One region of the Rhizobium sp. NXC14 genome, then DNA from elsewhere that is predicted to be linked to it. Evidence: predicted binding sites of a transcription regulator. Region 1 holds the regulator's gene; the other holds the start of a gene.
What was found. The regulator HrcA, encoded in region 1, represses chaperone genes, less so after heat shock. The targets are predictions, from matches to a motif close to GTTAGCACTCNCNNNNNGNGAGTGCTAAC.

Region 1 (4,165 bases):
CCGCCATCATGCTGGCTTTCGGCAGCCCGGATGAGCTCGAGGTGCTGGGGATCACGACGGTCGCCGGCAACGTGCCGCTGTCTCTCACCAGCCGCAACGCGCGCATCGTCTGCGAACTCTGCGGCCGCACGGATGTGAAGGTTTTCGCTGGCGCCGACAAGCCGATCGCCCGCAAGCTGGTGACGGCAGAACATGTGCACGGCAAGACCGGCCTCGACGGCCCTGTTCTGCCCGAACCGACGATGGCGCTGCAACCCGGCCATTCCGTCGATTTCATCATCGAGACGCTGCGCCGCGAGCCTGAAGGCACGGTGACGCTCTGCACGCTCGGGCCGCTCACCAATATCGGTATGGCCTTCCAGAAGGCGCCCGACATCGTTGCCCGCATTCGCGAGCTGGTGATGATGGGCGGCGGCTTCTTCGAGGGCGGCAATATTACGCCGGCCGCCGAATTCAACATCTATGTCGATCCCGAGGCGGCCGATATCGTTTTCCGCTCGGGCGTTCCGATCGTGATGATGCCGCTCGACGTGACGCACCAGCTGCTGACCCGCAAGGACCGGGTCAAACGCATAGACGAGATCGGCACGGCTCCGGCAAAGGCGATGGTCGAAATGCTGGAATTCTTCGAACGCTTCGATATCGAGAAATACGGCTCAGACGGCGGGCCGTTGCACGACCCGACGGTCGTCGCCTATCTGCTGAAGCCGGAACTTTTCCAGGGCCGGGACTGCAATGTCGAGATCGAGGTCCGGTCCGAACTTACCGCCGGCATGACCGTCGTCGACTGGTGGCATGTGACCGACCGCAAGCGCAACGCCAAGGTGATGCGTTACGTCGATGCGGACGGTTTCTTCGATCTCCTGATCGAGCGCTTCGCCCGCATCTGATTATTCTTTGCTTCTCCGAAGAGCGAAACGACCTCAGGCGTCCTTCTCGTCGAAGACGGAATTGGCTTCGGCCTCGACCGGTTTCGGGCCGCCCTTGGCGACGCCGACCATGGCCGGGCGCAGGACGCGCTCGCCGATGGTGAAGCCGGCCTGCACGACCTGGACGACGGTGTTGTTCGGCACTTCGGAGTTCGGCACCTCGAACATTGCCTGATGGAAATTCGGATCGAATTTCTGGCCGACCGGCTCCAGCTTGCGAACGCCGTGTCGCTCCAACGCCGAGAGCATCGAGCGCTCGGTCATTTCCACACCTTCGATCAGCGTGGTGAGGCCGGCGTCGGCCGTGGCTTTGGCCTCGGGAGAGATGGCGTCCAGCGCCCGGCGCAAATTGTCCGAGACGGCGAGCATGTCGCGTGCGAAACCGGCGACGGAATAGGATTTTGCATCCTTCACCTCGCGCTCGGTGCGACGGCGCAGATTATCCATCTCGGCGGCAAGTCGCAGATAGCGGTCACGCAGCTCGGCATTCTCGGCCTTCAGAAGCTCGAGCGGATCCGGCTGCTTGGCCTCCTCCTGCTCGACAGTGGCAGTCTCGACGTTGACGGCAGCGTCGGCTGCGGCATCGGCCGCAGTTGCGTCAGGTCCGTTTTTCGTCGTTTCATCGGTCATGACGGTCTCCGGTTGGTATTTTCAGATGCGCCCGATATCGAGGTTTGGCCGAAAAAAATCAAGTCTGCGTGACGAAGAAGCGAAAATTCCGCGCTTCCTCAGTGATGATGTCAAAGCGGATTGCGCGACAGGCGGGAGACGAGCTGAGCGGTGTAATCCACCATCGGCACGATGCGGGAATAATTGAGCCGCGTCGGGCCGATGACGCCGACAGCGCCGACAATCCGGTCATCATCGTCGCGATAGGGCGCGACGATGAGCGACGAGCCGGACAGCGAGAAGAGCTTGTTTTCCGAACCGATGAAGATGCGCACGCCCGAACCGCTTTCGGCCAGGTTGAGAAGCTCGATCAGGCTGTCCTTTTTTTCGAGATCGTCGAACAGCATGCGAAGCCGGTCGAGATCTTCGGCGCCGGCAAGGCCCTCGAGCAGGTTGGCGCGGCCGCGGATGATCAGCTGGGCGGGCTTTCCCTCCTCCGGGCTGCCGGCCCAGACGGCGATGCCGCGCTCTACAAGATCGCGCGAGAGCGCATCGAGCTCGTGGCGGACATCATCCTTCAAACGGCTTAATTGTTTGCGCAGCTCCGGCAGCGTCTGGCCAGACATGTGCGCGTTGAGGAAATTCGCCGCCTCCGTCAACTGCGAGGAGGTGATGCCTGCAGGCAGTTCGATGATGCGGTTTTCCACCTGGTCGTGATCGCCGACGAGCACGGCGAGCGCCTTTGTCGGTTCAAGCCGGATGAACTCGACATGTTTCAGCACCGGATCGCTTTTCGAGGTGATGACGAGGCCGGCCCCGCGCGAGATGCCGGAAAGCATGCGGCTCGCCTCGTTCATCATCGATTCCACCGGATTGCCGCCGCTTTCGGCCCGCACTTGGCGGTCGATACTGGCGCGGTCCTCGGCGGAGAGATCGCCGATCTGCATGAAGGCATCGACGAAGAAGCGCAGCCCGATCTGGGTCGGCAGCCGGCCGGCGCTGACATGGGGGGAATAGATGAGACCGAGTTCCTCGAGATCGCTCATGACATTTCGCACCGACGCCGGCGAGAGTGACATCGGCAACAGGCGCGACAGATTGCGCGAGCCGAGCGGCTCGCCGCTTTCGAGATAACCCTCGACGATGCGGCGAAAAATTTCTCTGGAGCGCTCGTCCAGCGCAGCAACGGCATCCGAAACCGACGTCGACCTGATGCCCATGAACCTCTCGAACCCACGCTGATGATGCTCCCGAAAATATAGTCAAACTCGCACGCGTGGCAAAAGGGAATTTGCAAATGAGCGCCGCCAATCGTAGAAGCGGTCAGCAACTCCAGGAGATAAGAATGCGGCCTTCAGGCAGAAAAACCGACCAGATGCGCAAGGTCTCGTTCGAGCGCAATTTTTCCAAGCATGCGGAAGGCTCCTGCCTGGTGAAATTCGGCGATACTCATGTGCTTTGCACCGCAAGCCTCGAGGAAAAGACGCCGCCATGGCTGCGCAACACCGGCAAGGGCTGGGTCACGGCCGAATACGGCATGCTGCCGCGGGCGACCGGCGAGCGCATGAAACGCGAGGCCGCCGCCGGCAAGCAGGGCGGCCGCACGCAGGAAATCCAACGGCTGATCGGCCGGTCGCTGCGCGCCGTCGTCGATCTGCAGGCGCTCGGCGAAAAGCAGATCACGCTCGATTGCGACGTCATCCAGGCCGATGGCGGCACACGGACGGCCTCGATCACCGGCGGCTGGATCGCGCTTTACGATTGCCTGAAATGGATGGAAAGCCGCAACATGATCAAGGTCGACCGGGTCCTGAAGGATCATGTCGCCGCCATCTCCTGCGGCGTTTTCGCCAACCAGCCGGTGATCGACCTCGATTATCTCGAGGATTCCTCTGCCGAGACCGATGCGAACTTCGTCATGACCGGCGCCGGCGGCATCGTCGAAATCCAGGGCACGGCCGAAGGCACGCCGTTCAGCGAAGAGGAATTCAGCTCTCTGATGCGGCTTGCCAAGAACGGCATCAGCGAACTCGTCACCCTGCAGAAAGAGGCGATTGCGGGATGAATGCCATGCTGGAAGGCATGTTGGAAACGGCGCTTTATGCGCGCGATCTCGATCAGGCCGAGACGTTCTACGAGGGCGTTCTCGGGCTTGAAAAGATCTCCCGCGCCGGCAACCGGCATGTCTTCTTCCGCTGTGGGCCAGGCGTTCTCCTCATCTTCAACCCCGAAGAAACGATAAAGCCGCCGGCAGCCGACGCGCTGCAGGTGCCGCCGCATGGCGCGACCGGCCAGGGCCATGCCTGTTTTCGTGTGTCCGGCCGCAATATCGATGCCATGGCCGAACGGCTGAAGGCGGCTGATGTCGCGATCGAATCCGAGGTGCACTGGCCAAATGGCGGCCGCTCGATCTATTTCCGCGACCCTGCCGGCAACAGCCTGGAATGCGCGGAGGCAAAAATCTGGGGCCTCGAACAGGATATCTGAATTGCGCAAGCTCGAAACCAAAACAATCGTCGTCGCCAGCCACAATGCCGGCAAGATCCGCGAGATCCAGGAATTGATCGGGCCGCTTGGCTTCACCGCCAAATCCGCGGCCGAACTGAATTTCGTCGAACCTGACGAGA
Region 2 (4,165 bases), 520 kb from region 1:
CGCTCGGCAAACACAAAGAAACAGGATCATGGGACGGCGGGCATGATGCCCGCGCCTACTTCGGCGATCGTTGCAGCCATTCGAGTCTCCGGACCTGAGCCCTTCGAACACGCATTTGTGGCATCGCCTTCCCGGCTCGTCTGACAGAGAATGATCGCCGGGCGCGCATCAATTGCAGCCGCGGATTTATAGGAGCTTTTGCACAAACGGCAACGGCTTTTTGAGCCTGTTCGGATCGGCGTTATTTGTGAGAGATGTCGGCATCATCACGCTCTTCAGCCAGAAGTGACCAGTTTCGGCATTTTTCGAACGGTTTAGCATCTATTGCGTGAGAAACCTTCCCGCGGAAGCAATCTCCCGCGCACTTTTCGGCATTGGAAAAAGAGCAGCGACGCAAGCCTGACGAAAGCTTCGAGGTCGGCTGACGCGCTGCACGGGATAAAATAGTGCGCAACGGAACGAATCGCAGCGGACAAAAGAAAAGGGCGACCCGGGGGCCGCCCTTCCTGTTCCGGATGTGCCGGAATGGATGTCAGTGACGGCTTTCGCCTATCACATCATGTCCATTCCACCCATGCCGCCCATGCCGCCCGGCATAGCCGGAGCGTCCTTCTTCGGCAGCTCGGCGATCATGGCTTCGGTGGTGATCAGCAGCGATGCGACGGAAGCGGCATCCTGCAGGGCGGTGCGAACGACCTTGACAGGGTCGATGATGCCCATGCCGATCATGTCGCCATATTCGCCGGTCTGGGCGTTGTAGCCGTAGTTGTCCTGATCCTTGTCGAGGATCTTGCCGACAACGATCGAAGCTTCGTCACCAGCGTTTTCAGCGATCTGGCGGGCCGGAGCCTGCAGAGCGCGGCGAACGATGTTGATGCCGGCTTCCTGGTCGTCGTTGATACCCTTGGCGGAGATCTTGACGGAAGAACGGAGCAGGGCAACGCCGCCGCCCGGTACGATGCCTTCCTGAACGGCAGCGCGCGTCGCGTTGAGGGCGTCGTCGATGCGGTCCTTCTTTTCCTTGACTTCGACTTCCGTCGAGCCACCGACGCGGATGACGGCAACGCCACCAGCGAGCTTGGCAAGACGTTCCTGCAGCTTCTCGCGGTCGTAGTCGGAGGTGGTTTCTTCGATCTGGGCCTTGATCTGGGCAACACGGCCTTCGATGTCGGACTTGGCGCCCGAACCGTCGACGATCGTGGTGTTTTCCTTGGAGATCGAAACCTTCTTGGCACGGCCGAGCATGTCGAGCGTGACGCTTTCGAGCTTGATGCCGAGGTCTTCGGAGATGACGGTGCCGCCGGTCAGGATGGCGATGTCTTCGAGCATGGCCTTGCGGCGGTCGCCGAAGCCAGGCGCCTTGACAGCAGCGATCTTGAGGCCACCGCGCAGCTTGTTGACGACGAGGGTCGCAAGAGCTTCGCCTTCGACGTCTTCAGCGATGATGAGGAGCGGCTTGCCGGTCTGGACGACGGCTTCGAGAACCGGGAGCATCGACTGCAGGTTCGAGAGCTTCTTCTCGTGGAGGAGAATGAAGACGTCTTCGAGGTCGGCGACCATCTTTTCCGGGTTGGTGACGAAGTAGGGGCTGAGGTAACCGCGGTCGAACTGCATGCCTTCGACGACCTCGAGTTCGGTTTCGGCGGTCTTGGCTTCTTCAACCGTGATGACGCCTTCGTTGCCGACCTTCTGCATGGCTTCGGCAATGTCGAGACCGACCTGGCGTTCGCCGTTTGCGGAGATCGTGCCGACCTGGGCGACTTCTTCCGAAGTGTTGATCTTCTTGGCCTTGGCCTGGAGATCCTTGACGACTTCGGCAACGGCGAGATCGATGCCGCGCTTCAGGTCCATCGGGTTCATTCCTGCGGCAACGGCCTTGGCGCCTTCGCGAACGATCGCCTGGGCAAGAACGGTTGCAGTCGTGGTGCCGTCACCGGCGATGTCGTTGGTCTTCGAAGCGACTTCGCGGACCATCTGGGCGCCCATGTTTTCGAACTTGTCTTCAAGTTCGATTTCCTTGGCGACTGAAACGCCGTCCTTGGTGATGCGCGGAGCGCCGAAGGACTTGTCGATGATGACGTTACGGCCCTTCGGGCCGAGCGTGACCTTCACTGCATCGGCGAGAATGTCGACGCCGCGCAGCATCTTTTCGCGCGCGGTGCGGCCAAACTTGATTTCTTTAGCTGCCATGTTTGTGTCTCCTGAATTCGATTTGTTCGGGCAAAAAGCCCGTCAGCCATTTCGGGAAAGCGGATCGGCCGATCAGCCGATGATGCCCATGATGTCGGCTTCCTTCATGATCAGAAGGTCTTCGCCGTTGATCTTGACTTCAGTGCCGGACCACTTGCCGAACAGAACGCGGTCGCCAGCCTTGACGTCGAGAGCGACGACCTTGCCGGACTCATCACGAGCGCCGGAGCCGACGGCGACGATTTCGCCTTCCTGCGGCTTCTCCTTGGCGGTGTCGGGAATGATGATGCCGCCCTTGGTCTTTTCTTCGGACTCGACGCGACGAACGACGACGCGGTCGTGAAGCGGACGGAAATTGGTGCTTGCCATTGTCTAATCCCTCGATCGAATGACATTCGCGGACCGGAGCGGCCCGCATGGATAAGTGTTAGCACTCCTCTCTGGTGAGTGCTAGCGCTCGAGCATTTAGGGATGGCTCCGAGAGGAGTCAATGAGAGCAATCACGAATTTTTGTGCCGGAATTGTGAAGAGGCGGCGAATTATCGGAGGTTACCGCCGATCCTGTCTGGCATAGCAACGTTCCCAGACCTTGCCGTCCCCTCTCGCCGGGATTGCCGACGATCTTGTCTGCCAGGTGAAGAAAATGCCTTGCCATCGCCTTGCGCCTTTGCAATGTCACCGGTGACTGAAGCAAATCGGGAAATTGGAATGGCCAGGCGGATAGGAAACTTCTCGGAGATCACAGATCGCTATGACGTGGTGCTCTGCGACGTCTGGGGCGTCGTTCATAACGGCGTCGATCCGTTTCCAAAGGCAGCCGCAGCCCTTCAAGCGGCGCGCGAGAGCGGCCTTGCCATCGTCCTGATCACCAATTCGCCGCGCCTTTCCTGGCAGGTGGTCGAGCAACTGCGCCATATCGGCGTTCCAGATGGCGCCTATGACCGGATCGTCACTTCGGGGGACGTCACCCGCGGGCTGATTTCCGAGGGGCCGAAGACGGTCTTTCTGCTCGGCCCCGAGCGCGACAAGGCGCTTCTCGAAGGCATCGGCGTCGAGCGCCGGCCGGCCGGTGAAGCGCAATCGCTCGTCTGCACTGGCTTTTTCGACGACGAGACCGAAAAGCCCGAGGACTACACCGACATGCTCCTCGATTTCCAGGCGCGCGACGTGCCGATGATCTGCGCCAATCCCGACCTCGTCGTCGAACGCGGCCATCGCATCATCCCCTGTGCGGGCGCCATGGCTGCCTATTACGAGCAGCTCGGCGGTAAAACCCGCATTGCCGGCAAGCCGCACCGGCCGATTTACGAGGCGACGCTTTCGGCCGCCCGCGAGCTTCGCGGCGATTTTTCCACCGACCGTGTGCTGGCGATCGGCGACGGTATGCCGACGGATGTGCGCGGCGCCTTGAATTTCGGCCTGGATCTTCTCTACATCAGCGGCGGGATCCATGCCAAGGAATACACCTTGAACGGCGAGACCGACGAGGCGATCCTCAACGCCTATCTCGAGCGGGAGAAGGCCGCGCCGAAGTGGTGGATGCCGCGCCTTGCATGAAGAGAAGCCAGCCGATGACCGTCTTCCACCGCAATGAAACCCGCGAAGCCTTGCCTGCCCATCTGAAGGGCGGGGTCATTGCCATCGGCAATTTCGACGGCGTGCATCGCGGCCATCAATCGGTGCTGAACCGCGCGCTCGAAATAGCGAAGGCGCGCGGTATTCCTGCCCTGGTGCTGACCTTCGAGCCGCATCCGCGCACGGTGTTCCGGCCGCAGACACCGGTCTTCCGGCTGACACCCGCGCCGCTCAAGGCCCGGATTCTGGAAACGCTCGGTTTCAACGCAGTCATCGAATATCCTTTCGACTACGAATTTTCGCAGCGCTCGGCCGACGATTTCATCCATTCGATCCTCAAGGATTGGCTAGGCGCCACCGAAGTCGTCACCGGCTTCGATTTCCATTTCGGCCGCGGCCG

Region 2: a site for HrcA is predicted at 2,617-2,645, ahead of groES (co-chaperone GroES). Genes of this name have one in related genera too.

Annotation. Positions count from the first base shown of each region.
Region 1 covers NZ_CP021030.1:360,949-365,113, reverse strand. Annotated here, with positions in the region: gene NXC14_RS01805 (nucleoside hydrolase) at 1-890, shown strand, start outside; gene grpE (nucleotide exchange factor GrpE) at 924-1,559, opposite strand; gene hrcA (heat-inducible transcriptional repressor HrcA) at 1,670-2,758, opposite strand; gene rph (ribonuclease PH) at 2,884-3,603, shown strand; gene NXC14_RS01785 (VOC family protein) at 3,600-4,025, shown strand; gene rdgB (RdgB/HAM1 family non-canonical purine NTP pyrophosphatase) at 4,027-4,165, shown strand, end outside.
Region 2 covers NZ_CP021030.1:879,696-883,860, forward strand. Annotated here, with positions in the region: gene groL (chaperonin GroEL) at 553-2,190, opposite strand; gene groES (co-chaperone GroES) at 2,263-2,559, opposite strand; gene NXC14_RS04315 (TIGR01459 family HAD-type hydrolase) at 2,899-3,747, shown strand; gene NXC14_RS04320 (bifunctional riboflavin kinase/FAD synthetase) at 3,762-4,165, shown strand, end outside.